4 regions of the Pantoea sp. PA1 genome follow, and region 1 is predicted to be linked to each of the others. Evidence: predicted binding sites of a transcription regulator. Region 1 holds the regulator's gene; each other region holds the start of a gene.
The links. Region 1 encodes CRP, which controls carbon source genes, mostly activating them, when cyclic AMP is high. Its sites were predicted from a motif close to ATGTGANNNNNNTCACAT; they were not measured.
Positions count from the first base shown of each region.

Region 1 (8,048 bases):
AAATAAGTTCTTAGATCACTATCTGCAAACCTAAGTCAGAAATCGCAAATGCTGAAAATAGCTAAAGTAAGCAAAAATGTCAGGCGCTCACATTGTCCCTGTGTTATTGATATGTGTTCCCATTCATTGCCTGTTAAGGTCTCTGTAACCCGATGTCGATTGAGAAAGTCGCTCAGCTGGCTGGCGTCTCCAAAGCCACGGTATCGCGGGTACTCAACGCGCATCCTGGCGTCAAGCCCGATACGCGTGAGAAAGTTCTGGCGGCGATCTCTGCCTGCGACTATCAGCCCAACTTACTGGCACGTCAGCTGCGTACGGCGCAAAGCCACATGCTGCTGGTGCTGATCTCAGATATCACCAATCCCTTCTGCTCGCGCGTGGTGCAGGGGATAGAGGCAGAAGCTGAGCTGCATGGCTATCACATCCTGCTCTGCAACTCCGCTTCGCAGCTGCAGCGGGAAGCCGCCTATCTGAGTTTGCTGACCGGAAAAGTGGTGGATGGCGTGATTACCATGGATGCCGCGTCGGGCTTGCAGGATTTGCAGGCGCTGATCGCCGGTGCGCCGTGGGTGCAGTGCTGCGAGTTTGATCCGACGATCCCCGCCTCCTCGGTCACCATCGATCATCTTGAAGCTGCGCGTGACACCGTCCATTACCTGGCCGGTAAAGGACGTAAACGCATCGGGCTGGTGAATGGCGATATGCGCTACCTCTATTCACATCATCGTGAAAAGGGCTACCGGCAGGCACTGGAAGAGCTGGAGTATCCCTGGTCTGGCGTCGCTTATACCGATGAAATTTCCCCTGAGGCGGGCAGTCAGGCCGTGAAGGAGCTGCTGGCGCTGCCGCAACCGCCGGATGCGGTGTTTGCGGTTTCCGATGTGCTGGCGGTGGGTGTGGTGCATGCGGCACTGGAGGCAGGTCTGCGCGTGCCGGAGGATCTGGCGGTGGTCGGTTTTGATGGGATTCCGTTCACCCGCAGCCTGAATCCGCCGCTGACCACCATCGAACAGCCGATGAACCAGCTGGGCGCTCGCAGCGTGCAGCTGCTATTGCAGAAGATCCGTAATCCGAACGCGTCAGTGGTCCGCGAAGTACTGCCCTGGACGCGCGTTGAACGCGCATCCAGTTAACTCAGTGCCAGATTAACAGCACGCAGGCGGCAGTCAGCAGCCCCATGGCGAGGTTGAAGATTTTCCAGGCGCGACGGCTGCGCAGAATGCGGCCAATCATCGCGCCGAATCCCATCCAGATTGCGCCCGACAGCAGATTGACCATAAACATGCCGATGCTTATCGCGGCAATCGAATGGCGATAAGCGTCCCCTGCCAGGCTGAAGCTGGCGACCGCACCCAGCGCCATCAGCCAGGCTTTGGGGTTGATCAGCTGCAGCACGCCTCCCTGCCAGAATGGCATCGGCGCATCCGGGCCCTGGTCAGTTTCCAGCTTTTCATAGCTGGCTGTGGCGATTTTCCACGCCAGCCAGAGCAGATAGAGGCTGCCGGCGATTTTCAGCATCAGATGCAGTGACGGATAGAGCAGGATCAGGCCACCCACCCCAAAGGCCACCATCAGCAGCATCACCTGCATGCCGATCATGATGCCAATCATCAGCGGAATGGTGCGCACAAAGCCAAAATTAGCGCCCGAGGCGGTGAGTAACATATTATTAGGGCCTGGCGTAATGGCAGCGACCCAGAGAAACCCTAACATCGATAAGAAAAGACTCAGTTCCATGGCAATCGGGTACTCCTTACCCCTGCAAGAAAAAACCTTTCGAAGCTAACAGTGTGATATGGAACAGACAAGCTTTTACCCCATGAAATTTACCGGACCCGGAAATGAGCGCTTTATCCCGCCGGGCTCACTGCGTAATGCGCATCTGCAGACCGTGCTGCCGCGCCTGTTGCGGCGCCATGTCACTCTCCAGCCCCACTGGCAGCGTCTCGATCTGCCGGATGGCGATTTTGTCGACCTCGCCTGGAGCGAAGATCCGCACGCAGCGCAGCATAAGCCGCGTGTGGTGCTGTTTCACGGTCTGGAGGGGAGTTTTCACAGCCCCTATATCCATGGTCTGATGGCAATCTGCCGTGCGCGCGGCTGGCTGGCGGTGGTGATGCATTTTCGCGGCTGCAGCGGCGAGCCTAACCGACTGAACCGGATCTATCACTCCGGCGAAACGGACGATGCCCGCTTTTTCCTGCAGTGGCTGCATCGCCGCTGGGGACGCGTGCCCACCGCCGCCGTAGGCTTCTCGCTGGGCGGCAATATGCTGGGCTGCCTGCTGGGTCAGCAGGGTGCAGACGCCGGGGTTGATGCGGGCGTGATCGTCTCCGCCCCGCTGCAGCTGGAACCCTGCAGCCTGAGACTGGAGCGCGGCTTTTCTCGCGTCTATCAGTACTATCTGCTGGCGCAACTGAAGAAAAATGCCCGCCGCAAGCTACACGCCTGGCCGGATACGCTGCCGGTCAACCTGGCGCAGCTGAAAGCCCTGCGGCGACTGCGTGATTTTGATGACGCGATCACGGCCCGTGCCCACGGGTTTGCGGATGCGACCGACTACTATCAGCGTGCCAGCGCCATGCCGTGGCTGAAGCAGGTCAAAACACCGCTGCTGATCATCCATGCGAAAGACGATCCCTTTATGAGCGATGAGGTGATCCCGCACAGCAGCCAATTATCTGCCACTATTACTTATCAACTGAGCCCACACGGCGGCCACGTCGGCTTTGTCGGTGGAACGTTACGTCAGCCCGAAATGTGGCTGGAACAGCGCATCCCCCAGTGGATCGCCCCTATTCTGGATAACTGATCGCGTGATTATTCCCTGGCAACAGGTCTCCCCGGAGACCCTCGAAAACCTGATTGAAACGTTTGTGCTGCGCGAAGGCACCGACTATGGCGAACAGGAGCGCAGCCTGGTCGACAAGGTCGCGGATGTGCGTCGGCAGCTGGAGTCTGGCGAAGTGGTGCTGGTGTGGTCGGAACTGCATGAGTCGGTCAATATTATGCCGCGCAAAGAATTTCGCGGCTGATGCACCGGCGGGCATTTCATGATAACAATGCTCATTGCCCGACCACACAGGGAGCTTTTCTATGTCTGCTCGTCATCCCATTATCGCGGTGACCGGTTCCAGCGGCGCAGGAACCACCACCACCAGCCTCGCGTTTCGCAAAATCTTCCAGCAGCTAAATCTGCATGCGGCGGAGCTGGAAGGCGACAGCTTTCACCGCTTTACCCGTCCTGAAATGGATATGGCGATTCGTAAAGCGCGCGATTTAGGACGTCACGTCAGCTATTTCGGCCCGGAGGCCAACGACTTTGGCCTGCTGGAGCAGAGTTTCAAAGAGTATGGTCAAAGCGGACAGGGCCAGTCGCGTAAATATCTGCACACCTATGATGAGGCGGTGCCGTGGAATCAGGTGCCTGGCACCTTTACGCCGTGGCAGCCGCTGCCGCAGGACACCGATATTCTGTTCTATGAAGGCCTGCATGGCGGCGTGGTCACCGCGCAGCATAACGTCGCAGAACAGGTGGATCTGCTGGTGGGCGTGGTGCCGATTGTTAACCTTGAATGGATTCAGAAGCTGGTGCGGGACACCAGCGAGCGCGGCCACTCCCGCGAGGCAGTGATGGATTCGGTAGTGCGGTCGATGGAGGATTACATCAACTTCATCACGCCTCAGTTCTCCCGCACCCATATTAACTTTCAGCGCGTGCCGACCGTGGATACCTCGAACCCGTTTGCCGCCCGCGCTATCCCGTCACTGGATGAGAGCTTTGTGGTGATCCACTTTCAGGGACTGGAGGATATCGACTTTCCCTATCTGCTGGCGATGCTGCAGGGGTCGTTTATCTCGCACATCAATACGCTGGTGGTGCCCGGCGGTAAAATGGGGCTGGCGATGGAGCTGATCATGGGGCCGCTGGTGAAGCGGCTGATGGAAGGTAAACGGATAGAGTAAGAGGTCAGCAAAAAACCCTCAGAGAGCAGATGCCTTTTGCAAAAATGTAAAACCGGTTTTTCTGCGGATTAAGGCTTACTGCTGAGCAGGCTTCAGGGAGAATACGCCTTTCGTAAAGACGCAAAACCGCCATTCCTGGCCCGCTATGCTTTGCTACAGGCGTATGCTCCCTTCACTTCATGTCCGGTAGCCGCATCCGGTTTCAGTAAGGCCGCTACAAACAAAACCTGCATACAAAGAATCTGACAGCAACACGAAAGCTCATCATGCAGGGAACCGGGTCAGAAGAGGAAAGCGTCCCGCCGCCCGGATAAAAACGCCGGGAGCGTTTTTGAACAACGCAACGCGTTGGCCCGGCTACGGGCGCACCTCAGGGATGAGGTGCGTAATCGCGCGGGCCGAGCGGCCATGGATTGGCTCAAGCGACTTTCCGATCTGACCCGGTTTCCTGCGCAGGCACGGCCTGACAGCGAACCACCACAAATCGATCCGACCCGGTTTTCTGCGCAGGCACAGTCTCAAAGTGAATTCCCCCATCCAGGCACGGCCTCACACCGGACTGCCAGCAACTTTAAAAAAACCTGCGGCTATTACAGCTCAACCACCTCATAGCTGTGCGTCATCGTCACCCCTTTCCCCAGCATGATGGCCACCGAGCAATATTTTTCAGCAGAAAGATCCACCGCGCGTGAGACCGCTTTATCCTGGAGTGCTTTGCCACTCACGATAAAATGCAGGTTGATGTGCGTAAAGATTCGCGGCGCCTCTTCACGACGTTCTGAGGTCAGTTTTACTTCACAATCAGCCACATCGTTGCGGCCTTTTTGCAGAATTGATACCACATCGATCGCGCTGCATCCGCCCGCCGCCATCAGCACCATCTCCATTGGGCTGGGCGCTTTATCCCCTGAATTGCCATCCATCAGGATCTGATGGCCGGAGGATGACTCACCAAGGAATGTCATCCCTTCTACCCATTTCACTCTTGCCTGCATGATTTTTGCTCCGGAATACGCTGTTTTGTCGCCAGAGTACGCTTTCGCCTGATAAACAGCAATCCAGAGAAATCCGCCCTTAGCTGAAGCGAGACAACAGAAGACAGTCGGCAAAAGCTGTGCTACAAACAGAGCTGAAAATATTTTTCGTCACCCGATGGCGAAGCCGGGAAGAATGATGCGCACTGCGCCTGATGCGGCCCGAATAATTTCCTGAAAAGGAAACGCTTGAAGCTTTCACCGCCTGACAGGGAAAACTGCCCCCTGTATTTTGGGCACGATTACAACAGAGGATAATAGCGAATGGTTCTCGGCAAACCGCAAACAGACCCTACACTCGAATGGTTCCTGTCCCATTGCCATATTCACAAGTATCCATCCAAAAGTACGCTGATTCACCAAGGTGAAAAAGCTGAAACGCTTTACTACATCGTGAAAGGTTCCGTCGCGGTTCTGATTAAAGATGAAGAAGGCAAAGAGATGATTCTTTCCTACCTGAATCAGGGGGATTTCATCGGCGAGCTTGGCCTGTTTGAAGAAGGTCAGGAGCGCAGCGCCTGGGTTCGTGCTAAAAGCGCGTGCGAAGTGGCGGAAATCTCCTACAAGAAATTCCGCCAGCTGATTCAGGTGAACCCTGACATCCTGATGCGACTCTCATCGCAGATGGCGCGTCGCCTGCAGGTGACGTCAGAAAAAGTGGGTAACCTCGCTTTCCTCGACGTGACCGGACGCATTGCACAGACTCTGCTTAATCTGGCGAAACAGCCAGATGCCATGACGCATCCCGACGGCATGCAAATTAAAATTACCCGTCAGGAAATTGGCCAGATTGTAGGTTGTTCACGCGAAACCGTGGGCCGTATTCTGAAGATGCTGGAAGATCAGAATCTGATCTCTGCACACGGTAAAACCATCGTCGTTTACGGCACCCGCTAATTCCTGTCATCCACGGCGTGATGTTCGCATCACGCCGTTATTGTTTGTGCTGAGCCGATGTGGCGTCGAATTATTTATCACCCTGAAGTGAACTATGCCCTGCGGCAAACGCTGGTGCTCTGCCTGCCGGTCGCGCTGGGCTGGCTGGCTGGCGACCTGCAAAAAGGTCTGCTGTTCTCGTTAGTCCCCGCCTGCTGCAACATTGCCGGTCTCGATACCCCGCATAAACGCTTCTTCAAACGTCTGATTGTGGGCGGCAGCCTGTTTGCGCTTGGCAGCTTCCTGATCCAGTGGCTTACCCTGCATGCGGTTCCGCTGCCGCTAATCCTGTTTGCGATGCCCCTGTTGCTGGGTGTCACCGGGGAGATCAGCCCGCTGCATGGCCGCCTGCTCTCCGGCACCCTCATCGCCGCTATTTTTACCCTGAGCCTGACGGGCCGCATGCCCATCTATGTGCCGCCGCTGCTCTATATCGGCGGCACCCTCTGGTATGGCGTGTTTAACTGGTTCTGGTTCTGGCTGTGGAAAGAGCAGCCGATGCGCGAAAGCCTGAGTCTGATCTACCGCGAGCTGGCGAACTACTGCGACGCCAAATATACCCTGCTGACGCAGCTGACCGATCCGGAGAAGGCGCTGCCGCCGCTGCTGGCTCGCCAGCAGAAAGTGGTCGATTTGATCAACACCTGTTATCAGCAGATGCATATGCTGTCGGCGAGCCGCGACAATAGCCATAAACGGCTGACGCGCGCCTTTCAGGTGGCGCTGGATCTGCAGGAGCACATCTCGGTCAGCCTGCACCGGCCGGAAGAGGTGCAGAAACTGGTTGAGCAGAGCCATGCTGAAGCGGTGATCCGCTGGAACGCCAAAACCATCTCAGCCCGGCTGCGGGTGCTGGCCGATACCATTCTCTACCACCAGTTAGCCGATCGTTTTGCGATGGATAAACAGCTTGGCGCGCTGGAGAAGATCGCCCGTCAGCATCCCGACAATCCGGTGGGCCACTTCTGCCTTTATCACTTCAACCGCATTGCGCGGGTGCTGCGCACCCAGAAACCGCTTTACCAGCGCGACCTGATGGCTGACCGCCAGCGCCGTCTGCCGCTGCTCCCGGCGCTGCGCAGCTACCTCTCATTTCGCTCCTCAGCGCTGCGCACTGCCGGTCGCTTTGCGGTCATGCTGATGCTGGGCAGCGCGCTGGCGCTCTTCTTCAACATCCCTAAGCCCTACTGGATTCTGATGACGATCATGTTCGTCAGCCAGAACGGCTACAGCGCCACCCGCGTCCGTATCCAGCACCGTGCGCTCGGCACCTTTGCCGGTCTGGTGGTCGCGGCGGCCACACTGCGTCTGGCGGTGCCGGAACCTGTCGTCCTGCTGGTGATGCTGGCGATTACCTTTATCAGCTATCGCTTTACCCGTCAGTTTTATGGCTGGTCGATGATTGGCTTTACGGTCACCGCGGTTTACTCGCTGCAGCTCCTCTCACTGAATGGCGCGCAGTTTCTGCTGCCGCGACTGATGGATACGCTGATGGGCTGTCTGATCGCCTTTGGCGGCATGATCTGGCTCTGGCCGCAGTGGCAGAGTGGCTTACTGCGGCAAAATGCCCATGACGCGCTGGAAACCTATCAGGATGCGCTGCGCCTCCTGCTGGGAGAGGAACAGGCACCCGGCAAACTGGCTTATCAGCGTGTGCAGGTGAATCAGGCGCACAATGCGCTGTTTAACTCGCTGAATCAGGCGATGCAGGAGCCGGGTTTCAACGCCCAGTATCTGAAAGATATGCGGCTCTGGGTCACGCACAGCCAGTTTATCGTCGAGCACATCAATGCGATGACCATTCTGGCGCGTGAGCACACCATGCTGACCCCCTCGCTGGCGGAACGTTACCTGCAATCCTGTGAGATCGCGCTGCAACGCTGTCAGCAGCGGCTGGAATATGAGGGTGCCAGTTCGCAGGTTAATCTGCTGGATGAGCTGGGGAATATCAGTGAAGGACCGGTAACGGTGGTGGAGCAGCATGTGCGACGCATTCTCGATCATCTCAGCGTCATGCACACCATCTCCTCGCTGGCGTGGAGCCAGCGACCACAACATGGCCGCTGGCTGATCAGACACTTACGGAAAAAATCCGCTAGCCGTTGAGCACTT
Region 1 covers NZ_JBXGEE010000005.1:16,331-24,378, forward strand. The annotation lists gene AC1V0D_RS17660 (LacI family DNA-binding transcriptional regulator) at 153-1,133, shown strand; gene AC1V0D_RS17665 (LysE family translocator) at 1,135-1,737, opposite strand; gene AC1V0D_RS17670 (hydrolase) at 1,796-2,812, shown strand; gene AC1V0D_RS17675 (YheU family protein) at 2,817-3,035, shown strand; gene AC1V0D_RS17680 (phosphoribulokinase) at 3,097-3,966, shown strand; gene AC1V0D_RS17685 (OsmC family protein) at 4,557-4,961, opposite strand; gene crp (cAMP-activated global transcriptional regulator CRP) at 5,265-5,897, shown strand; gene AC1V0D_RS17695 (YccS/YhfK family putative transporter) at 5,955-8,042, shown strand; gene argD (bifunctional acetylornithine/succinyldiaminopimelate transaminase) at 8,032-8,048, opposite strand, start outside.

Region 2 (8,048 bases), on a different contig from region 1:
CCAGCGGGGGCTGGCTTGCAAGGGACAGCAGACCCGGCGCAGAAAATGACGGTGAAGAGAAGCGCTATTTTCTCAGGCAGTCACTAATGAGGGGCCAGTAGTCTTATCCGGCTTCAATGCGTCTGAGGTATCGCTGATACTCCTTAGCCAGAAAATCCACTTTTCGAGGTAACTCCTCCCGATAAAATTCGGATGGCATGTCGTCGCCAGGCTCCTATTGCAGTTCTGCCGCCAGTTGCTCAACAATCCGATATAAGGGGATTTTGTGCTGTGCCTGAAAACGTCTGAATGCTCTCTGCCAGATAAACGAGACAAAGTAGTCAACGTAATGCCTTCCCTGTCGGAAAGGAAGGATTTGTAATTTCTCCAGCAAAAAGTTGAAAGCAGGCAGAGCCAGCACGCGTATTCGGTCAGCTTCAGTCAGCCTGTTTTTTCCGCCGGGAACGGTGGCATTTGAAAGGCGAGAACGGATACAGGCAATCGGATTCAGAACCCGAACATATTCATGGCACATATCTGCACCATGTCGATCCGGCATAACCAGAAAGGGTTCTGTATTTAACATCAGTTTATCACCGTCAAAATCTCCAGCATCAAAGCCTGTGGGCCGATCGATAATATCCACAATATTTGCCTCATTTAGTTGCTCATTGAGGAACTGACCCTGGACATCCTCCTTGACCCTGCCTGTATCTTTATCAATAAGGGTGAGGAGTGCGATCGATGGCGGATTAAAAATGTCCTGAACCTGTGCTGAAACGTTGAAAATTTTTGCAATTACATCAACGCCTTCCTTTCGGGTCACATAGTCGACATCAATTGAGGTTATGGACGTGATGTCAGGCTGCTCAGGATAGAGATGCAGATACGTCAGATACCAGTACATAACAGCCTGACCACCAACGGTAATAACCGGGGATGGGAGCTGTTCCGCATTATCGATCAGATATCGATTGAGTTTAAGAAGTTGCTCTTCGGGAGGAATAGCCTGTGATGTCATAAAAAAACCCACCGGTATGATGGGCTTATTTTATCGCATGGCTGCGTTTAGCAGGGCATAACGTCAGAAAAATGCGAGGCTGCGTCCACCTTTTGCAGGCACAATACCCTGAGGTCGTTTTTCAAGTATGCGTCCCGGAGCCTGACCTTTTCGGACAGCTTCAACACGCTCCTGATACTCGCGCTGATGTCTGATTTTTACTTCCAGAGCTGACATACTGTCCACCGATGAAATGTCTGACATTGATCTGTTGCTCAAATATACGTCACCCTCTTTACGCATGCAATCACGGGTATCTCGATGAGTATAGTGAGGTACCCTGCCACCTCGATAACATATCGGTGACGGCGGTCTGCCAGAATCGTTCGTGCTGCAGGCAGGCGGTAAGTCGCAGCCAGCGCGGCGACAGCGGGAAGTGTGAAGGCGGATAATTCTGGCCTAACAATTGATGAGTAAACTCTCTCCCATCTTTGCAGAGGAGATCAGCCATGCGCGTGTTACTGGTTGAAGATGATGAAATGATCGGCGCAAACCTGCAGCAGGCACTGGAGGGCGCGGGCTGGTCGGTGGACTGGGTGCGCGATGGCGTCTTTGCCCACAATGCCTGGAGCGAAGGCGGCTACAGCTGCGTGCTGCTCGATCTCGGCTTACCCCGCGATGACGGGTTACAGGTGCTGCGCCGGGCGCGCGGGCGCGGCGACTCCACGCCCGTGCTGATTCTGACTGCCCGCGATACGGTGGCGCAGCGCATTCAGGGGCTCGACAGCGGCGCTGACGACTACCTGCTTAAACCGTTCGACCTCCAGGAAGTGATGGCCCGGATGCGCGCCATTACCCGACGCCGCCACGGCGCGGCAGATTCGGTGCTGGGCAGCGGGGATGTTCAGCTGGATATGATGACCCGCGAAGTGCTCTACAAGGGTCAGCGCGAGCAGCTGACCGCGCGCGAGTATGCCCTGCTCTACGCTCTGCTGGAGCGGCCCGGTGCCATTCTGTCGCGCGAGCAGCTGGAAAACCGCATCTATGGCTGGGGCGATGAAGTCAGCAGCAATGCGGTGGATGTCCTGATTCACGGCATGCGCCGCAAGCTGGATAACGACGTGATCCGCAACGTGCGTGGCCTGGGCTGGCGGGTTCCGGCCATATGAAACCCTTCACCTTTATGCGCTCGCTGCGTAATAAACTGCTCTCTACGCTGCTGATTATTCATCTGCTGATGATTGGCGGTGTCACCTGGTATTTCTTCAGCTGCTACGGCGATATGGTCGGCACGATGAAGGACGATCAGCTGGCAAAAATCGCGGACGCCTGGTCCACCAATAAGCAGATGCCCGCCCTGATGCCGATGCTGATTGCGCCGGATAAAGCGAAAAGCGCGTTTGTGGTTCAGTTGTGGGACGATCGCGGACAGCTGCGTGCCAGCTCCTGGCCGGAGCTGGCGGCCCCGTTACAGAACCAGCGGGGTTACCGCGACGTGCATGTCGGCCAGTGCCGCGACTGTGAATGGCGGATCTATACCCGGCCCGGTTTGCCCGGCAGCGCGATCAAAACCATTCAGGTCATGCACAACCTCAGCTACATGAAGTCCACGATGGTCAAGCGGGCGCTGGCGGCGATTATCCCGATGATCCTGATGATGCCGCTGTCGCTGCTGGTGATCTGGCTGGTGGTACGCAAGATCACCCGCGATCTGCAGGTGGCTTCGCGTCAGATCGCGGCGCAGGAGACCCATCATCCGCATAACGTCTCGCCGGAGGGGCTGCCGGATGAGATCCTGCCGCTGGTGGCTGCCTATAATTCGTTGCTGAGTAAACTGCGCGAGGCCTGGTCCTCTCAGCGTCAGTTCCTGGAGGACGCCGCCCATGAGCTGCGCACCCCGGTAACGGCGGTGACCTTACAGCTGGAGAATCTGCGTCAGCATATCCAGCCGGGCGAAGCGAGCCGGCAGTTCAGCCAGCTGGAAGCGGGCGTCACGCGCACCCGTCATCTGGTCACACAGCTACTCAATGTGTCGCGCCAGGATGACCAGAGTGTGGTCGCCAGCGTCGAGCATATTGACCTGGAAGATCTGCTGAAGGAGAGCATTGAGCAGCTGATGGTGGTGGCAGACAAGCGCGGCATTGATATCGGCTTTAACGGCTCTGATCAATATCGTCTGCAGGCCAGTCGTTCTGAGCTGCGCAGCCTGTTTGACAACCTGATTGGTAACGCCATGTTGCACACGCCGGAAGGGAGTCTGGTCGATGTGCTGCTGCATCGGGTCGCGGGCAAAACGGTGGTCGATATTGTCGATAACGGGCCAGGCATGCCGGAATCCTTTATCGAGCGCGCGTTTGATCGTTTTACCCGCTCGCCTGACGTTAAAGCCCAGGGCAGCGGACTGGGATTATCCATCGTGCGTAACGTCGCTCAGAAGCATCAGATTCACGTCGCCCTTTCCAACTGTCTGACCCCACAGGGTACGATCTGTGGTTTACAGGTTCGCGTTACTTTTCCCTGATCCCGCCTTTTTGATCACGAACCAGACAACGTAAACGGTTGCCTGGTTCCGTTCGATCATGGTCTTAATTGTGAAGTGCATCACATTTTAGCTGAATTGTAATGCAACACTTTTTGACAAACGTGAGCAAAATCTATTTTCTATCGATCTGTTACAGGCACGCTACGCGGGCTGAACAACCGGCTGTTTTTTGCTGACATCCTCATTCCCTCCAGGGACCGATTTCTCTCTGACTGCGTCTGCTGTGCGGCGGTCAAAAGCATGTGGCTGATGATAATGAAATATAAAACGTTGATAGCAGGTGCCGTGCTGGCATGTTCACTGAGTGGTGCTGCGCAGGCCGCAGAAAGCGATCCGCAGTATCTCTCTGACTGGTGGCATCAGAGCGTTAACGTGGTAGGCAGCTACCACACCCGTTTCGGACCGCAGTTCAATAACGACGTCTATCTGGAATATGAAGCGTTTGCGAAAAAAGAGTGGTTCGACTTTTACGGCTATCTCGACGTACCTAATTTCTTCGGCGTCGGCAACAGCAACGCCAACGGCGTATTCGACCACGGTTCCCCGATGTTCATGGAAATTGAGCCGCGCTTCTCGATCGACAAGCTGACCGGCACCAGCCTGGCGTTTGGTCCGTTCAAAGAGTGGTATTTTGCTAACAACTACATCTACGATATGGGCCGCAACAGCGACAGCCGCCAGAACACCTGGTATATGGGTCTCGGCACCGATATCGATACGCACAGCGATGTCGGCCTGTCGCTGAACGTCTATGCCAAATATCAGTGGGAAAACTACGGTGCGGCGAACGAGAACAGCTGGGATGGCTATCGCTTCAAAGTGAAATACTTCGTCCCGATCACGACGCTGTGGGGCGGTAATCTGGGCTATGTCGGCTTCACTAACTTCGACTGGGGTTCCGATCTGCGCGATAAAGGCGGTGCATCACGCACCAGCAACTCTATCGCCTCCAGCCACATTCTGTCTCTGGGCTACGATCACTGGCACTTCTCTGCAGTGGCGCGTTATTTCCACAACGGCGGACAGTGGGCAGATGGTCAGGAAGTTAACTTCGGCAGCGGGCCGTTTGAGCTGAAATCGACCGGCTGGGGTTACTACCTGGTGGCAGGTTACAACTTCTGATGTAAAGCGGCGGCGCTTTATCGCGTCGCCGCCTTGTGTTTCTGCTGGTATGACGTCACGTCCTGTGACGTCCGTCAGCCGCTTAATCCTGCGACTTCTCCACATTGATGCGCCACGGAATGTTGAACTTATCAATAAACATGGCGAAGCCGTTCGACCAGAAAGTCTCCTGCCATTCCGTTGTCACCTTGCCGCCTGCCGACAGTTTTTCAAACCACGCTTTGCCCTCTTCAACATCGGTGGTGGAAAGGCTGACCGCATAACCGGCATGTTCCGACGCCGGTGGCTGATCGGTGTTACCGTCGCTGAGCATCAGCTCGCCGTCGCCAATACGCAGTTGCGCATGCATGATCTTCTCGGGTGGCTGCGGCGCTGCGGACTGATCGCCAACCTGCTCTCCCTGATCCGGCATATCGCCAAACTTCATTTTCGCGAGCAACTCGCCCCCGGTCGCCTGCAGGTAAAAGTCGATAGCCTCTTCACAACGGCCATAGAGAAACAGATAAGGACTGACTTGCATCTTCACCTCTATATTGTCGGTTGGATTTTTACAGTACCCTAAGAGTGTAGACGATCGACTTTACTCGCTGATTTTACTGGCAATAACGGCGAAACAGCTGCGCCATATAGCTGCTCATGGGCGTCAGCGCGGTCTCCTTACGCTGAATCAGATAAAAAATCGCTTTCGGCAGGGGTTCGTCAAGCGTCAGCGCGACCAGCGACCGTCCCAGAACCGGATCGTCAATCACATCGGCTGACAGAATGCTGATGAAATCACTTTGCGCCACCAGGCTGGTGCAGGCCATAAAGGTTTCACAGGTCACCACGATTTTGGGTGCCATGCCGCGCTCGCCAAAGAGGTCGTGCAACAGGCGGTAATAGCTGCCTTTCGGCGTCGGCATGGTCCAGTCCGCCTGCTGCAACGCCGCCAGTGAACGGGCTTTTTCCAGCGGATGGCCTTTGCGAACCACCACCTTATATTCCCGCTCCATCACGCGCTCATACATCAGCTCCTGATCGAGATGACTCTGGTCATAAGTATTGATGGTGAAATCGAGCGTTCCCTGACGCAGCTCATGCACCATCGACACCAGCTGGCCTTCGACGATGCGCACCTTGACCAGCGGATATTCCCGATGAAACTGGTTGATCACCTGCGGCATAACGGTACGCGCCACGCTGCTGCCGATGCCGATATTCACCTGCCCCCCGCCCCGCCCCAGCCGCTGCTGGATATCCTCTTCGGCGACCCGCAGCTCCGCCAGCACCAGGCTGGCATGACGGAAAAAGTTATCACCGATATCCGTTAACACCACGCCCTGCTGGCGGCGGATAAACAGCTTTGCCCCCAGCTCACGCTCCAGTTCCTGAATCGCTTTGGTCAGCGCCGGTTGCGACAGCCCCGAAACACGGCTTGCCGCACGGATACTGCCCTGCCGCGCCACGTCAACAAACGCACGCAGTTGATGAAGTTTGAGATTAGCGGACATAACTTCTGTGATAACCGTTGTTTATCAGTCACAAGATATTCGCATCTTATGCCCGGCTATTCCATTGTGTAGATTCGAAGCAGTGCATAAAAAACCAACAACGAGGACAGAGCCGATGAAAACCCTTTCCGACCACGTCAGTGCAAGGCTGCCGCAGCTTCAGCAGTGGCGTCGTGACTTCCATCACTACGCCGAATCGGGCTGGCTGGAGTTTCGCACCGCCACGCTGGTCGCTGAAGAGCTGCATCAGCTCGGTTATCAGCTAAAGCTGGGGCGTGAGGTGATCGACGCAGAGGCGCGGATGGGCCTGCCCGACGCCGCCGTGCTGAAACAGCAGGAGGCGCGGGCGTTACAACAGGGCGCGCTGCCGCAGTGGATCAGCCACTTTTCCGGCGGATTCTGCGGCATCTTGGCGACGCTGGAAACCGGCCGTCCCGGCCCGGTGATGGGCTTCCGCGTGGACATGGACGCACTGGATCTCAATGAGAGCCAGGCCAGCGATCATCTGCCGCATCGGGAAGGGTTCGCCTCCTGCAATGCGGGCATGATGCACGCCTGCGGTCATGATGGCCATACCACCATCGGGCTGGGGCTTGCCTCAGTGCTGATGGCGATGAAAGAGCGGCTCAGCGGCACCATCAAACTGATTTTTCAGCCTGCTGAAGAGGGTGTACGCGGCGCGAAAGCGATGGTAGCGGCGGGCGTGGTCGATGATGTGGATCGCTTCACGGCGATTCACATTGGCACCGGCGTGCCGGCGGGCGAAGTGGTGTGCGGCAGCGACAGCTTTCTCGCCACCACCAAGCTGGATGTTCACTTCACCGGCGTCGGTGCCCATGCGGGTGGCCGCCCGGAAGAGGGACGCAATGCCCTGCTGGCGGCGGCTCAGGCGACGCTGGCCCTGCATGGCCTGGCCCAGCACAGCGGCGGCGTGGCGCGGGTGAATGTCGGCGTGCTGCAGGCCGGAACCGGCCGCAACGTGGTCGCCGACTGCGCCCTGCTGAAGGTCGAAACCCGCGGCATCACCAATCAGGTTAACGACGATATTTATCAGCAGGCGCTGCGGGTAATTGCCGGTGCGGCGGCGATGTATGGTGTTGAGCAGCAGGTGACGTTGATGGGTGCGGCGCGCAGCTGCACCCCGACGCAGCCGTGGGTCGACTTCATCCACCAGCAGGCAGACGCGCTCGGTATCTTTGATTCCGTGGTCGATCGCAAAGCGCAGGCGGCAGGGTCAGAAGATGCGACCTATATGATGGAGCGGGTCAGGCAGCGTGGCGGCCAGGCCTCATACGTCATTTTCGGCTGTGACCTGGCGGCGGGCCACCATAATGCCCGATTCGACTTTGATGAGCGGGTCATGCCGGACGCCATCACGCTGCTGGCGACGCTGGCGCTCAATCAGGCGCAGTATGGTGAAACACGATGATGGAAGCCTTTATTGCCGACTATATCGACCGCCATCAGCACCGTTTCAGCACGCTCAGCGACGCCATCTGGGATACGCCGGAAACCCGCTTTGCCGAAACCCGCTCCTCGGCCCTGCTGGCCGACGCGCTGGCCGAAACCGGGTTCATCGTGGAGCGCGGCGTGGGCGGCATTGACACCGCCTTTATCGCCAGCGCCGGCAGCGGCAAACCGGTGATTGCCATCCTCGGGGAGTTTGATGCGCTGGCCGGTCTCAGCCAGCAGGCCGGATGCGCCCGGCCAGAACCGCTGGAGGTGAACGGCAACGGACACGGATGCGGCCACAACCTGCTCGGCACCGCCGGCGTGGCGGCGGCCTGTGCGGTTAAAGCCTGGATGGAGCAGCATCACGCTGGCGGAACCGTGCGTTTTTATGGCTGCCCTGGCGAAGAAGGGGGATCGGGCAAGACCTTTATGGTGCGTGAGGGCCTGTTTGACGATGTGGATG
Region 2 covers NZ_JBXGEE010000002.1:91,439-99,486, reverse strand. The annotation lists gene AC1V0D_RS11250 (hypothetical protein) at 215-1,000, opposite strand; gene AC1V0D_RS11245 (response regulator) at 1,489-2,148, shown strand; gene AC1V0D_RS11240 (sensor histidine kinase) at 2,145-3,500, shown strand; gene AC1V0D_RS11235 (nucleoside-specific channel-forming protein Tsx) at 3,777-4,643, shown strand; gene yjdN (VOC family metalloprotein YjdN) at 4,726-5,163, opposite strand; gene AC1V0D_RS11225 (LysR family transcriptional regulator) at 5,237-6,133, opposite strand; gene AC1V0D_RS11220 (amidohydrolase) at 6,249-7,562, shown strand; gene AC1V0D_RS11215 (M20 family metallopeptidase) at 7,559-8,048, shown strand, end outside.
Region 2: AC1V0D_RS11235 (nucleoside-specific channel-forming protein Tsx) is a predicted target of CRP. The motif match lies at 3,569-3,586, and genes of this name have one in related genera.

Region 3 (8,048 bases), on a different contig from region 1:
TGAAGCGCCCGGTTCACTGCTGGCGACGCTGCGCGAGCGGAAGCTGGCGGAGGCGCTGGATCTGCAATGGATCTATCAGGCCGATGACGCGCACTGGCTGGCCCTGAAGGTGGATACCGACCAGCCTGAGCTGACAGACAGCGTGATCGATGACTATCTGGCCGCGCTGCGCCAGACCACTGAATCGCAGCATCAGCACTATCAGCGGCTGGCACAGCAGCGTTTTGCCGCGCTCGCGCCGCTGGATCAGTTACGCCAGCGCGCCTTCGGCTTTGCGCCGGATGAGGCAGAGTCTGCGTTGCCGCTGCTGCTGGCGTCGCTCTGCCGCGCGCCGCAAAGCTGGCTGATCTGCTCGCCGCAACCGGCGGCGGAGAATCTGGTCACGCAGGGATTCAGCCTGGCGCTCTCCCCACGGAATGCGTTTCCCCGCACGAAGCCATCCCCGGCCTCATTCACCTTCTATCCGCTCAGCAGCGCCGCCACCGCTGAACCGCTGCCTGCCACAGCGGTAGACTTACCGCATCATCAGCCTGACGACGGGGACGCTACGCTGATCCTGCGCCCGGAGTTCTGGACAACCTTTACGCCGGAGAGGGGCCTGGCGCTGGAAAAACGGCTGCGTCCGCTGTTTGCCGCGCTGCGCCATCAGGGCGGTCATGGGCGCTGGCAGGAAGTGGAGGGGGTGTGGCAACTGACGCTGCAGCTGCCGCCGGATGCGGCGGTGGCCGACAGGGCGCTCAGCCTGATGGTGCCTGCTCTCACGCCGCCTGCCGAATCCGGGCCGACTCCGCCTGTGGAGAGCATCGCCATTCGTGCGCTGCTGCAGCAGTTACCCTATGAGCTGGCGGTAAACGTTGCGCCCGGCAGCTGGCGGGCGGCACTGAAAGGGGGCAACGCGGCGCTGCACGCCCTGATCGCCCGACGGCTGAGTGCGCTGTCGCTGCCGGTCAACCCGGCCACGCCGCCGACGCGCATGACGCCCCGGACCGGTCTGACGCGTCTGCCCCATGCCAGCACCGATAATGCGCTGCTGCTCTTTATCCCGCTGCAGCAGAGTGAACAGCTGGCTGCGCTGCGGGCGCTGGCCCTGATCTACGAGCCGCGCTTTTTCCAGCGCTATCGGGTCGAACAGCCGGTGGGCTACGTGGTCAGCAGCCGCTATCTGCGCTGCGCCGACGAAGACGGGGTGCTGTTTGCGCTGCAGTCACCCGACTACAGCGCGCTCTCCCTGCTGCGCTACTGCCGCAACTTCCTGCGCTCGCTGACGCCGACGCTGGCCGAGTGCGATCTGGTGGCACTGAAAACCCGCCTGCTCAGCAGAGAAAGCGATCAGCCGCTGGCACGGCTGCGTCAGGAGAATGGCCTGGCCGAACCCGATGCGGCGCAGATCCAGGCGCTGGATCTCAGGGATCTGCAGCAGCTGCATCGCACGCTGATGCAGGATCGCCGCCGCTGGCGGGTGCTGTTCACGGACGGAGAGCGGACGCAGGCCTGGCAGAGAGTTGCTGAATTTATTTGAAAATTACCGACAAATCTCTTCACTGTCTAAAACGGGAAATTTGCACCACACTTAGTGCACTTTTGTCCGCATAAGGAATTGACCGTGAAGAACTTCAAACGTATTGCACTGCCCCTGTTAGCCGCTGCGACCCTGTATGCTCCCCTGTCCCAGGCTGAGGCGATGCACTACCAGCTGAACCCTGAGCATACGTCTGTTATCGTTGCCTGGAACCACTTCGGCTTCTCCAACCCGACCGCGGATATCCCGGATGCCACCGGTACGCTGGTGTTTGACAAAGATCATCCGGAAGCTTCACGCGTTGACGTGACCCTGCCGGTCAGCAAAATCGACAGCCACGTTGCGGCACTGACGAAAGAATTCAAAGGCGCGGACTATTTCGATACCGCGAAATACCCGACGGCCACCTTCCACAGCACCAAAGTGGTCGCGAAAGGCGACAACAAATTTGATGTTGAAGGTAACCTGACCCTGAAAGGGATCACCAAACCGGTTACGCTGCACGCTACGCTGAACAAGCAGGGCGAACATCCGATGGTGAAGAAGCAGGCGATTGGTTTTGATGCCACCGGCACCATCAAACGTTCTGACTTCAAACTGGATAAATATGTGCCAGCGGTCAGCGACGAGGTCACCCTGACCCTGTCTACCGAAGCCTACGCGAAGTAACAGGCCGGCGGCGCAGCCCGTGCGGCTGCGCCACGTTTCTCACGCTGTCAGCCAGCCCTGCAGGCTCTCCAGCGTGACAGAAGCCCCGCCACAGACGATAACCAGCACCTTCTCTTCCGGCTTAAAGCTAATCTTCCCGTCATAGAGCATCGACAGCGACACGCCACAGGCAGGTTCTGTCAGAACACGATGATCGTCCAGAAAGCGGCGACAGGCGTTCACGGCTTCATCATCGGTCACCACCATTCCCCGGACGTCTGAACGGCGCGCCACCGTAAACGCATTTTCACACACCTGGCTGGCCGCCAGCGTCGTGGCAATTCCGCTGACGCTCTCCAGCGTGACCCGCTCGCCCGCCTTCAGCGCGGCGTTAAGGGAGGCGGTTCCCTCTGTTTCCACCGCATAAACCGGAATATGGCCGAGCTGATGTTTTTCCAGTCCCTGCATCACGCCGGAGAGCAGGCTGCCACCGCCTGTCGACAGGATGACGGCATCCGGACGCAGCCCTTCGTCGATCACTTCATCCACCAGCTTACTGATGCCGTCCCACAGCAGCGGGTTGTCAAAGGGGTGAATATAGATATTCTCCGCTGTCGCCAGCGACAGGGCATACGCATTCGCTTCACTCCAGACCCTGCCGTGGACGATGAGCCTGGCGCCTTCCTGTTCAATAAGCTGTCTGGCGCGCGCCGAGGTGGTTTCAGGCACCACCACAGTGACCGGCAGCCCCAGCCGGCGGCCACTGTGGGCCACGGCAATACCCGCATTGCCGCCGGAGGAGCTGATAAAGGCTTTTGCGCCCTGCGCGGCGTAATGGCGGCAGATGTGGGCCGCACTCCGGAGCTTAAATGATCCGGTCGGCTGCGCTGATTCCATTTTCAGCCAGACATGGCTCCCGCTGTGCTGACTGAGTGGCAGGGAGTAAATGAGCGGGGTGCGGATAGTGATTTCCATGCGTCTTATCCTGGTCAAAGGCGTTGATGACAAACCGGCTGACTGTCAGGCCGGGGGTGCGGGAGAGCAGCGTCGGACAGAGGAGGCCTCCGCCTCGCCGAAGACAAGGCGCACGATTCTCCTTACAAATCATCATGCTTCTGCTGCATTTTCTGTCGGCTTTATTCGTTATACAGAAGAGTGTTACCTGTTCGCAACAGCGATGCTGAATCTGATTAACATGACGATGCGCAGGGGATATCGGTATCCCTTTATCCGCCGGCCGGCGGCGAAACCGGGAAAAATGAGGTGAAAGTCACAAATTCGCAACATCACTGTCTCGCCTGATTCCGCCTTTTTCCGCCGTTCTCCCCATCCCGCCAGCCCGCACGCTAACCCGATGATTTATATCGATTCGTCTCAGGCGTAATAAGTCGGAATAGCGTGACTCACATCACAAATCATGCGCCTCACAACCCGCTGTCAATATTCCGGCCAGTGAAAAACCGCTCATAAATGTGACCTCACCTGCAAAGTGCAACTCCGCTTACCGGAAGAATGACCCTCAGCAGATTCAGCCAGCGAGGAGAGGGTGATGCGGATTGGAATGGTCATCAGTGGCGGCGATGTCACCGGGATTAATAATTTTGTTTTCCAGATTGGCCGTCTGACCCAGGCCGGGATGGTGATATTTGACGGCGGCATTCCCGGCCTGCTGGCCAATAACCACCGTGAAATCAGCCAGCGCGATCTGCTGGACTTCTCCATCGCCGCGATTCCGATCATTCAGTCGGGACGCACCGAAAAAAAACTGGTGCAGAGCGAGTACGAGCTGATTGCACGCCAGCTGAAAAACGCCCGGATTGACGTATTGATTCTGGCGGGCGGTGACGGATCGCTGCAGTTTCTTCACACGCTCTCACAGAGCGGTGTGAACTGCTTTGGTGTCGGCATGACCATCGACAACGATGTTTTCGGCAGTGATTACACTCTGGGCTTTTCCACCGCCTGCGAGCAGGTCTTAAAAGAGGTGGCGAAGCTGCGTAATACCGGGCGCGCCTTACCGGGCCGGGTATTTATGGTGGAGCTGCTCGGCGGCTACTGCGGTGAATTGACCCTGCAGTCCGCGATTAAAGCCAACGCGGACATTGCGCTGATCCCGGAGTGCCAGATCCCGGTGCCGCAGCTGGCGCAGCGCATTACCCGGCGGCTGGAACAGCAGAACAGCGTGGTGATTCTCTGTTCAGAAGGTTACACCCGGGAATATTCGCCCGGTTTTCAGGGCGCTATCGACACCTTAATCAAACAGCTTGAACCCCTGATTGGCGTTCGGATCCGTAAAACCATTCTCGGTTACGGACTGCGTAATGGTGACCCCACCTGCGAAGAGATTTATCAGGGCACCATTATGGCCAGTGAGGTGGTGCGTTGTATTCAGTCAGGCATGCGGAATAAAGCGGTCATTATTAACGGCAGCAATAAACCGATCCCGATTGATTTAATAAGCATGCAAAAACGCCTGGTCGATATTGACGGGCACTATTACAAACTCGCTAAACAACTCAACATCGTGTGAGGAGAAGAACATGCTGAAAATATTATGTGTCTGTGGTTGTGGATTAGGCTCCAGTTTTGCCATTGAGATGAGCGCAAAGGCCGTTTTAAAAAAACTGGAAATTGAAGCCGATATCGATCACACCACCATTTCAGAAGCGAATGCGTTTAAGTCAGATATGATCCTGACGCAAAAAGCCTTTGCCGATGTATTAAATGCGGATGCCACACCAGAGCAGATTAAACGGGTCATTATTCTTAACCGGCTCACCGATAAAGCGGAAATAGAGCAGAAGATCCTGGCCTTTTTAAAAGAACGCAACCTGAAGGTCGCCGCCCATGAATAGTGTGATTGATTTTCTGGTCAAAGATCTGCTGGGACAGGCATCGATTCTGATCGCCTTTATTGCCCTTATCGGTCTGCTGCTGCAAAAAAAATCGGCAGGGAAGGTGATGGAAGGCACCTTTAAAACCCTGCTCGGATTTTTAATTATGATGGCGGGTATCAATATTATCGTCGGCACGCTGACCTTCCTGAATACCATCTTTACCCACGGCTTCGGCATGCGCGGCTATATCACCGATGTGGCCGCCATTGCCGGGCTGGCAAACCGTGAGCTGGGGTCGGAAGTGGCGCTGACGCTGCTGGCGATCTTTATCGTCAATATCATCATCGCGCGCCTGACGCCCTTTAAGTACATCTTCCTGACGGGACAGGCGCTGCTCTGGATGGCGACGATCGGCGCCGTCATCGGTTACAAAGCGGGACTGACCGGCCTGCCGCTGATCCTGACCGGCGGCATCTTCGGCGGCATCATGGCGGTCATCATGCCTGCGCTGGCGCAGCCGGTGGTGCGGCGCATTACCGAGTCGGATGATGTCGCGCTGGGTCACTTCTGCACCATTGGCTATCTGGTCACGGCTGCGGTCGCCAGAGTGGTCGGCAAAGGCTCCCGCTCAACCGAAGATCTGAAGCTGCCGGATAACTTTAAGTTTCTGCAGGACACCTATCTGTCGATGGCGCTGGTGATGGTGCCGATGTATCTGATCCCCGCCCTGGCCGCCGGCCCGGCCTTCATCGCACAGTACAGCAACGGCATGAACTACCTGATGTACGCCTTTATGCAGTCGATTCAGTTTGTTGCCGGGGTGTTTGTGCTCTACAGCGGCGTTCGCCTGCTGCTAAACGAACTGGTGCCTGCGTTCCGCGGTATCGCCATGCGCGTGGTGCCGGATGCGAAACCGGCGCTGGACTGTCCGGTGATGTTTCCTTACGCCCCTAATGCGGTGATTGTCGGCTTCCTCGCCACCACGCTCGGCTCCATCGTCGGCATGCTTCTCTTCCCGATGATGGGTCTGGCGATGATCCTGCCGGGTCTGCTGACCAACTTCTTTGCCGGGGGCACCGCCGGGGTCTTTGGTAACGCCATGGGCGGGCGGCGCGGCGCGATGATCGGCGGCTTTGTTCACGGCCTCTTTATCACGTTCCTGCCCGCCATCCTGGTGCCGATGCTGGAAAGCTACGGCTTTACCGGCGTGACCTTCAGCGATTCCGACGTCATCAGTACCGGACTGGTACTCGGCCACGCTTTCCAGAACAACTGGCTGTTCGTCGCCCTGTTTATTGCCTTTGTTACCGCGCTTGCCTGGTTTGTTAATGGCAAATCCACCCGACCTCACGAGGAAAAAATCCATGAAACTTTATAATTTCGCCGACCTGCTTCAGCTGGCTAAACAGCGTGACTTTAAAGCGGTGGGATCTTTCAATCTGCACTGTCTGGAGATGCTGCCCGCCTATTTTAAAGCGGCAGAGAAAACCAGCAGCCCGTTAATGATCCAGATCTCCACCGGTACGGCGAAATATCTCGGCCATAAGCTGCTGGTCGACGCCATTAAATCGCTGTCAGAGAGCACCGGCGTGCCGACGTGTCTGCATCTCGATCACTGCTCGGATCTGACGGCTATTCAGACGGCGATCGACGCCGGCTTCAGCTCTGTCATGTATGACGGCTCTCATCTGCCGATTGAGGAGAATATTGCCAACACCCGTCGGGTGATCGATATGGCGCGACCGCACAACGTCTCGGTCGAGGCGGAGCTGGGGGCGATTGGTGGCTCGGAGGATGGCAAAAGCCTGGAGATGGAGGCGATTGCGTTTACGCCGGTGGAGGATGCGCGTCGCTTCGTGGAGGAAACCGGCGTCGATATGCTGGCGATCTCCATCGGCACCGTGCACGGGCTTTACACCGGCAAGGCGCACATTCAGCATCAGCGGCTGGCCGATATTACGGCGGCCACCCGCACGCCGCTGGTTCTGCACGGCGGCACCGGGGTCAGTGACGAAGATATGCGGCTGGCGGTGAGCAGCGGGATTGAAAAGGTCAACGTCGGAACGGAAATGAACGTTCAGTGGGTGGCACAGTGCAAATCGACCTTTGAAAAAGGCAAGGTCAATGACAGCGTGCGTAACTTCCTGGTGCCGGCAAATGACGCGGTGACCAATGTGCTGGTGGAGAAGATGCAGTTATTCCGCTGATCGGCGGATCGGTTATCAGTCAGTCGTAACGTTTTTATTTTCATGCCTTAACTGAACCCCTGAAATAATCCGGGGCAGGAGAGCCTATGTTTGGATTTCTGAAAAAGTCATCGGCGGGTGAACCGGTCAGCCCGCAGCAGCAGGACCATCTGGCGGAACTCAGCCGCGGCAAAATAACGCAGCTGGAGCAGCAGCTGGCTATTAATCCGCGCGATGGCGCAACGCAAAAAGAATTAATGCTGGAATATAACCGGGCGTTAAGCTTATTTGCGAAAAGCCCTCGCTACCGCAATGAAATCGATGCGCTGTTTGTCAAAATAGATGAATTGCGCAATGTGGTTCGCCAGTCGATCTGAGGAGAGCGGATGACCATTAAGCAGTTATTACAGGAGGCCGACGCCATTCAGACCGGCATTGACGCCACGGACTGGCGTCAGGTTATCGCCCTGGCCGCGGCTCCGCTGGTCAGCGGCGGCTATCTTCACGCCTCCTATCCGGAGGCGGTGATTGCCAATACGCTGACGCATGGCGCGTACTATGTCTTTGAGGAGGGCATTGCCATTCCTCATGCGCGACCGGAAGCGGGGGTGATCCGCGACTGTTTCAGTCTGATCCTGCTGAAGGAACCGATCTCCTTTGCGGGCAGTGATAAGGCGGACATTGTGATCATGTTTGGTGCGCGCGACAGTAACGCGCACATCGAAGAGGGGATCCGGGCCATTGTGTCGCTGCTGGAGGATGAGGAGACGCTGGTCAGGTTACGTCAGGCCAGCAGCGCAGCGGAGGTCATCGATATTTTATGACGCTGACAAATACGGTAAAACGGGTGGTGCTGGT
Region 3 covers NZ_JBXGEE010000001.1:1,095,834-1,103,881, forward strand. The annotation lists gene pqqF (pyrroloquinoline quinone biosynthesis protein PqqF) at 1-1,519, shown strand, start outside; gene AC1V0D_RS05395 (YceI family protein) at 1,604-2,188, shown strand; gene AC1V0D_RS05400 (pyridoxal-phosphate dependent enzyme) at 2,228-3,142, opposite strand; gene AC1V0D_RS05405 (6-phosphofructokinase) at 3,717-4,697, shown strand; gene AC1V0D_RS05410 (PTS sugar transporter subunit IIB) at 4,708-5,022, shown strand; gene AC1V0D_RS05415 (PTS sugar transporter subunit IIC) at 5,015-6,382, shown strand; gene AC1V0D_RS05420 (class II fructose-bisphosphate aldolase) at 6,369-7,211, shown strand; gene AC1V0D_RS05425 (hypothetical protein) at 7,298-7,567, shown strand; gene AC1V0D_RS05430 (PTS sugar transporter subunit IIA) at 7,577-8,014, shown strand; gene AC1V0D_RS05435 (P-loop nucleotide/nucleoside kinase family protein) at 8,011-8,048, shown strand, end outside.
Region 3: AC1V0D_RS05405 (6-phosphofructokinase) is a predicted target of CRP. The motif match lies at 3,426-3,443, and genes of this name have one in related genera.

Region 4 (8,048 bases), on a different contig from region 1:
GAAGAGGAAAGCGTCCCGCGCCAGGGATGGTGCGGGCCGAGCGGCCAGGGATTGGCCTTAGCGACTTTCCGATCTGACCCTGTTTCCTGTGCAGGCACCGTCTCACAGCGAACCGGGCCAGGTTTTGTCAACAATTTCAAACGGGACATCAGCCCCGTTTTGCATTATGGCGCGTTGGGCTTGAGTTCAAACACCACATCGACCTGATCGTCAAAGTTAATGCTCTGCTGATCGTAGGTTTCCTGGGCTGAGGTATCGGCTGCTGCCGCCGCTTTATACATGCGGTTCATCGGCATTGGCTGATAGTTAGCGACCTGATAGCGGATGCTGTAGATTGGGCCCAGCTTCGCGTTAAAGCCTTCAGCCAGCTGTGAGGCCTGCTGAGTGGCATTTTTAATCGCCGCTTTACGTGCCTGCTCTTTGTAGCTCTCCGGGTTTGCCACGCCTAACTCGACGCTGCGCACCTCGTTCAGACCCGATTTCAGTGCCCCATCCAGCAGATCGTTCAGCTTGTCCAGCTGACGCAGAGTGACCTGAACCTGACGCACCGCGCGGTAGCCTTTCAGGACAGATTTGCCCTCTTTGGTGTAATCGTACTCTGGCTGGGTACTCAGGTTAGCCGCATCGATATCTTTCTTCTCAATGCCGTTTTTCTGCAGAAAATCGAAATATTGTGCAACCCGGCTGTCCGCCTGCTTTTTCGCATCGGCGGCATCTTTGGATGAGACATTCACCACGATAGAGAGCGTGGCGATATCGGGACGGGCATCGACTGTTGCCTTGCCTGAGGTCACCACGTGCGGCCCATTTGGTAACTCATCAGCGTGTACGCCAGGCAGTGCTCCGGCGCTCATGATTGCGGCCAGAGCCAATGCTTTCAGTTTCATGAAAGTCCTCCTTGAAAAGGTCACTATGACGGCTTCTAACCGGCGAAGCCCAGCAGCGCATCGGTATGCGCCATGCTTTGAGTGGTCATTATGGCAAAAGTTCGCCAGCGGTGCGGCAATAACCGTAGCCTGTTCGCGTTCTGTTCAGAAAGCGGCGATACCCTGGCACGCCAGTTGCAGGGCAATAAACCACATCACTGCGCCGACCAGCAGGTTAATGATGCGCTGTGCCGTCGCAGTGCGCAGACGCGGTGAGAGCCACGCGGCCAGCAGGGCCAGGCCGAAAAACCACAGGACAGAGGCGCTGATGGTTCCCAGCGCGAACCACTGACGCGCCGCGGTGGTCGGCAACTGGCCGCCAAGGCTGCCCAGCACCACAAAGGTATCAAGATAGACGTGCGGGTTGAGCCAGGTCACCGCCAGCAGCGTCGCCACGATGCGTCCCCTGCTCTGCCTGCGCGACGTCCCCTCTGCCAGATCGACATCGCCGCGAAAGGCGTGACGCAGTGCGCCCCAGCCGTACCAGAGCAGAAATGCCACGCCCGCCCAGGTGATTGCCCCCAGCAGCAGCGGAGAGTGACTCAGGAGTGCACTTCCGCCGAAAATACCGCCGCAAATCAGCAGAATATCGCTCAGCGAGCAGAGCGCCGCTGTCATCAGGTGGTACTGCCGCTTTACCCCCTGATTCATGACAAAGGCGTTCTGCGGACCCAGCGGCAGAATCAGTGCGGCACCCAGGGCAAGCCCCTGAAAGTAGAGAGATATCACAGAATTATGTCCTCACATCGTCAGATGTGAAGCAGTATAAGAGGGGGCGATGATTAGCGGAAATTGAAAGAATTAATCTGCGATTAGCAAAATGAATGGGCGACCGGGGTCGCCCATAAAACGATTACTCCGGCTGGGCCTGTGGCGCGATTGTCTCTGGCGCAGCGGTCTCCGGCTTTTTAACACGGTGCAGATGCACATCCATCTGTGGATAAGGAATGCCAATCCCTTTTCCATCCAGCGCACGCTTAAAGTTCTTCAGCAGATCCCAGTAAACATCCTGCAGGTCTCCGCTGTTGCTCCAGCAGCGCACCACAAAGTTCATTGAGGAGGCCGCCAGCTCATTCAGACCGACCTGCACGCCTTTCTCCTGCAGAACACGGCTATCAGCATCAACCACTTCGCGCAGCAGCGTCAGCACCTGATCAACATCCGCATCGTAAGAGACACCAATGATAAATTCATTGCGGCGTATCGGCTCGCGCGAGAAGTTAACGATATTACCGGTGATGATTTTACCGTTAGGCACCACCACCAGCTTGCCGTCAGCCGATTTGAGGGTCGTGGAGAAGCTCTGTACGTTCATGACCGTACCCATGATGCCGCCCAGATCGACAAACTCACCGGCCCGGAAGTGGCGGAAAATCACCAGCAGCACACCCGCCGCGAGGTTTGACAGGGAATCTTTTAATGCCAGGCCTACAGCCAGACCGGCTGCACCCAGAATAGCAATGACCGAGGTGGTCTGGACGCCGATACGCCCCAGTGCGGCGATAAGCGTGAACGCGATAATGCCATAGCGTACCAGCGCAGACAGGAAGTCAGCGACCGTGGTATCAATGTGACGCGCGCGCAGCAGACGATTGACCGCATTGGCGATGATGCGCGCAATCATCAGCCCTACCACGATAATCGCAATCGCGGCGACGATGTTTACCGCATAGCTAATCAGGAGTTCCTGATTTCGTATAATCCAGTTTCCCGCGTTGTTGATTTCATCGATCATGCCCGTATCCTGCATGTAACCATCCTGTAATTAAATCCCAAAGGGAATGAGACCACATTGTCAGAACCGTTCTGACAATCCCTGACAAAAGGGTAAACAATAAATGCCGGTGTGCCAAACCTGCATGACTTTTGACATAAATCTGCTGAAAAAAAGGCAAAAAAAAGGCCCTTTCGGGCCTTTTTTATACGGTAACCACCAGGGTGTTACAGTACGTCGACAGCGTTAAGCTCTTTGAAAGCCTGCTCCAGACGGACCACCATAGACGCCTGGGCAGAACGCAGCCAGACGCGTGGGTCGTAGTATTTTTTGTTTGGCTTGTCGTCGCCTTCCGGGTTACCCAGCTGCGACTGCAGATAGCCTTCGTTCTTTTTGTAGTACTGCAGAATGCCGTCCCAGGTTGCCCACTGGGTATCGGTATCGATGTTCATCTTGATCACGCCGTAGCTGATAGACTCTTCGATCTCTGCTGCTGAAGAACCTGAACCGCCGTGGAAAACGAAGTCCAGCGCGTTGTGCGGCAGGCCATGTTTTTCACACACAAACTTCTGCGAATCACGCAGAATGGTCGGGGTCAGTTTCACGTTGCCTGGCTTGTACACGCCGTGGACGTTACCGAATGACGCCGCAATGGTGAAGCGCGGGCTGATCGCATGCAGTTTTTCGTACGCGTAGTTCACATCTTCTGGCTGGGTGTAGAGTGCGGATGCGTCCATGTGGCTGTTATCAACGCCATCTTCTTCACCGCCGGTGCAGCCCAGTTCAATCTCCAGGGTCATGTCGAGTTTCGCCATGCGCGCCAGGTATTTGCTGCTGATTTCGATGTTCTCTTCCAGAGACTCTTCTGACAGGTCGATCATGTGAGAAGAGAACAGCGGTTTACCGTTTTTCTGGTAGTACTCTTCACCCGCGTCCAGCAGACCGTCGATCCACGGCAGCAGTTTCTTGGCACAGTGGTCAGTGTGCAGAATTACCGGCACGCCATACTGCTCAGCCATCAGGTGAACATGGTGTGCACCCGAGATTGCACCGAAAATAGCGGCGCCCTGTGGTTTGTCAGTCTTGAAACCTTTACCCGCGATGAAAGCCGCACCACCGTTAGAGAACTGAATGATGATTGGCGCTTTAACTTTCGCAGCAGCTTCCAGTGCGGCATTGATAGAGTCGGTGCCGACGCAGTTTACGGCTGGCAGTGCGAATTTGTTCTCTTTCGCGACTTTGAAGATCTTCTGTACGTCATCACCAGTGACAACGCCGGGTTTTACGAAATCAAAAATTTTAGACATGATTGTGTCCTGTTTCGTGACCGTTGTTCCCCTTAAGGAACGTCGATTTAAACGCCCAGACGGGCAAGACTTCAGGCGATGCCGCAGGGCATCACCCCCAAAGGTTTACTGCTTCGCACGCTCTTCCAGCATGGCGACGGCAGGCAGTTTCTTGCCTTCCACGAACTCAAGGAACGCGCCGCCACCGGTAGAGATGTAGGAAATTTTGTCTTCGATACCGAACAGGTCGATCGCCGCTAAGGTGTCGCCGCCGCCAGCCACAGAGAACGCCTCACTGTCCGCAATGGCGTTCGCCACGATTTCGGTGCCTTTACGGAAGTTAGGGAACTCGAATACGCCCACCGGGCCGTTCCACAGGATGGTTTTCGCATCTTTCAGGATGGCAGCCATCGCCTGTGCGGTTTCGTCACCGAAGTCCATAATCTCTTCGTTATCCGCCACTTCCGAAACCTTTTTCACGGTCGCTGGTGCAGTTTCGGAGAATTCCGTGCCGACACGTGAGTCAGTCGGAACCGGAATACCGTGCTGATCGCGCAGGCCTTTCGCGGCTTCAACGAAGTCTGGCTCATACAGGGATTTACCGACTTTATTGTCGATCGCCACGAAGGTGTTGGCGATGCCGCCGCCGACAATCACGGTGTCCGCGATTTTCACCAGCGACTGCAGCACATCAAATTTGGTTGAAACTTTAGAACCGCCCACGACAGCGACCAGCGGACGCTCAGGGTTGGTCATCACCTTGCCCAGCGCTTCCAGTTCAGCGGAGAGCAGCGGACCGGCACAGGCAACAGGCGCAAATTTGCCGACGCCGTGAGTAGAGGCCTGCGCGCGGTGTGCAGTACCAAACGCGTCCATCACGAAGACGTCGCACAGGGCAGCATATTTTTTAGACAGCGCTTCGTCGTCTTTCTTCTCGCCTTTGTTAAAGCGAACGTTTTCCAGCACCACCAGTTCGCCAGCGCCCACTTCCACGCCGTCGAGGTAATCTTTTGCCAGGGTCACATTGGTGCCGCTCAGCTTCTCTTTCAGGTAGTTCACGACCGGCAGCAGCGAGAACTCTTCGTTGTATTCACCTTCGGTCGGACGACCCAGGTGAGAGGTAACCATTACTTTCGCGCCCTGTTTCAACGCCGCTTCAATGGTGGGCAGAGAAGCACGGATACGTGCATCAGACGTCACTTTACCTTCTTTAACCGGTACGTTGAGATCGGCACGGATCAGCACGCGTTTGCCAGCCAGATCCAGATCGGTCATCTTAATTACAGACATGGTGAACCCTCTCGTTGATTCTCATAAGTTTTGCCAGACGCAAACCGCGTCTTACCTGAAACCGCTTGCGGCCATGGCTAACGTCGTGTCGAGCATTCGGTTAGCAAAGCCCCATTCGTTGTCACACCAGACCAGGGTCTTGATAAGGTGTTGACCGCTGACCCGCGTTTGCGTTCCGTCCACAATGGCGCTGTGCGGATCATGGTTAAAATCTACAGAGACTAACGGTAATTCCGTATAGTCAACTATACCACGAAATGCCCCCTCTGCCGCGCTTTGCAACAGGGTGTTAACCTCGCACGCCTTCACTGCCTGACGAACAGAAACGCTGAGATCAATAGCCGTCACGTTGATCGTCGGGACGCGAACCGCTATCGCCTCAAAGCGATCGTTGAACTTCGGAAAAATGCGGGTGATGCCCGCCGCCAGCCGGGTGTCGACCGGAATGATCGACTGGCTGGCTGCTCGGGTGCGGCGCAGATCGCTGTGATAAGCGTCGATCACCTGCTGATCGTGCATCGCCGAGTGAATCGTGGTGACGGTGCCGGATTCGATGCCAAACGCATCATCCAGCAGTTTAATCACCGGAATAATGCAGTTGGTGGTACAGGAGGCATTGGAGACGATGCGGTCGCTGGCGCTCAGATCCTGCTGATTAACGCCATACACCACGGTCGCGTCGAGATCGTTCCCGCCGGGATGAGAGAACAGCACTTTTTTGGCACCCGCCTGAAGATGCGCTTCGCCATCCGCGCGCGAACCGTAAACGCCGGTGCAGTCCAGTACCACATCAACATCGAGTTCACGCCACGGCAGATCGGCAATCTCTGCACGGTGCAGAATGCGCAGGGTATCGCCCCCCACCCACATCACATCGCGCTCCTGCCGCACATCAAAAGCAAAACGGCCATGGCTGGTGTCATATTTCAGCAGGTGCGCCATCCCGGTGGCTTCCGCCAGCTCGTTGATCGCCACCACCGTAATCTCCGCCCGCCGGCCCGTTTCATATAACGCGCGCAGAACGTTGCGTCCAATCCGGCCAAAACCATTTATTGCTACCCGTACCGTCATTTCTCTCCTGCCACGTCAGACTGAAAAAAACGTGCCGTTAGCCTGAGCGTTTCACTGCATTTTGTACAGGAGATTCTTACCCGGCATTGTCCGAAACCAGGGCAAGTTGCCTGGCGACTGAAACGGTTCAGCTACAATAATGGAAGGAAGGAATAACGGGAATGACTGTGATCAATCTGACTGCTTATATTTAGATCTGCGTCACAAATTGAGGCGAAAACAGGTTATTACTGCAGGAATAAAAGAGCGAGAGGGACGAAAAAGTCGTCCCTCTGAGTTTAGCGCCAGGCGGGTTCAGGCCCGCCTGACCGGTTTTTTACGCCAGCAGCGCTTTGGCTTTCGCCACAACGTTGTCGACAGTAAAGCCAAACAGTTCAAACAGCTGATCCGCAGGCGCTGATTCGCCGAAGCTGGTCATGCCGACGATGGCCCCATTCAGACCGGTGTATTTGAACCAGTAATCTGCGATGCCCGCTTCGATAGCCACGCGCGCGCTGACCGCTTTTGGCAGAACGGCTTCGCGATACGCATCGCTCTGCTTGTCGAAGGCATCCGTTGAAGGCATAGAGACGACACGCACCTTACGACCTTCGCTGGTGAGTTTGTCCCACGCACCGACAGCCAGTTCAACTTCTGAACCGGTGGCGATCAGGATCAGCTCAGGCGTGCCGTCGCAATCTTTCAGCACATAGCCGCCGCGCGCCACGTTAGCCAGCTGCTCAGCGTCACGCGACTGCTGCGCGAGGTTCTGACGGGAGAAGATCAGTGCCGTCGGGCCATCCTGACGTTCAATCGCGTATTTCCACGCCACGGCAGATTCAACCTGGTCACACGGACGCCACAGGCTCATGTTTGGCGTTGTGCGCAGGCTGGCCATCTGTTCAACCGGCTGGTGCGTCGGGCCATCTTCGCCCAGACCGATGGAGTCGTGGGTGTAGACCATGATCTGACGGATCTTCATCAGTGCCGCCATACGCGCAGCGTTACGCGCATACTCAACGAACATCAGGAAGGTGGCCGTGTAAGGCAGGAAGCCGCCGTGCAGCGCCAGGCCATTAGCGATAGCGGTCATACCGAATTCACGCACGCCGTAATGGATGTAGTTACCTGCCGCATCTTCATTGATCGGCTTAGAGCCCGACCAGACAGTCAGGTTGCTCGGCGCAAGGTCAGCTGAACCGCCCAGGTATTCCGGCAGAATTTTACCGAAGGCTTCAATCGCATTCTGTGAGGCTTTACGGCTGGCGATCTTCGCCGGGTTCGCCTGCAGCTGCTCAACAAATTTCTGAGACTCTTCCTGCCAGTTAGCAGGCAGCTCATTGCTGATGCGACGCTTAAACTCAGCGGCCAGTTCCGGGTGAGCCTGCGCGTAAGCCGCGAATTTCTCATCCCAGGCGGACTCTTTCGCCTGACCCGCTTCTTTCGCGTCCCACTCAGCGTAGATCTCTGACGGGATAACGAACGGTGCGTGGTTCCAGCCCAGCTGTTTACGGGTCAGCGCCACTTCGTCATCACCCAGCGGTGCGCCGTGTGAATCATGGGTGCCCGCTTTGTTCGGCGAACCGAAGCCGATGACAGTTTTGCACATCAGCAGTGATGGCTTGTCGCTGACGCTTTTCGCTTCGTCGATCGCTTTAGCAATCGCGTCCGCATCGTGACCATCAACGCCGCGCACAACGTGCCAGCCGTAAGCTTCAAAGCGCTTAGCGGTGTCATCGGTGAACCAGCCATCAATGTGACCGTCGATAGAGATACCGTTGT
Region 4 covers NZ_JBXGEE010000004.1:265,921-273,968, reverse strand. The annotation lists gene AC1V0D_RS16845 (oxidative stress defense protein) at 165-887, opposite strand; gene argO (arginine exporter ArgO) at 1,032-1,655, opposite strand; gene mscS (small-conductance mechanosensitive channel MscS) at 1,780-2,676, opposite strand; gene fbaA (class II fructose-bisphosphate aldolase) at 2,868-3,947, opposite strand; gene pgk (phosphoglycerate kinase) at 4,053-5,216, opposite strand; gene epd (erythrose-4-phosphate dehydrogenase) at 5,268-6,287, opposite strand; gene tkt (transketolase) at 6,604-8,048, opposite strand, start outside.
Region 4: epd (erythrose-4-phosphate dehydrogenase) is a predicted target of CRP. The motif match lies at 6,477-6,494, and genes of this name have one in related genera.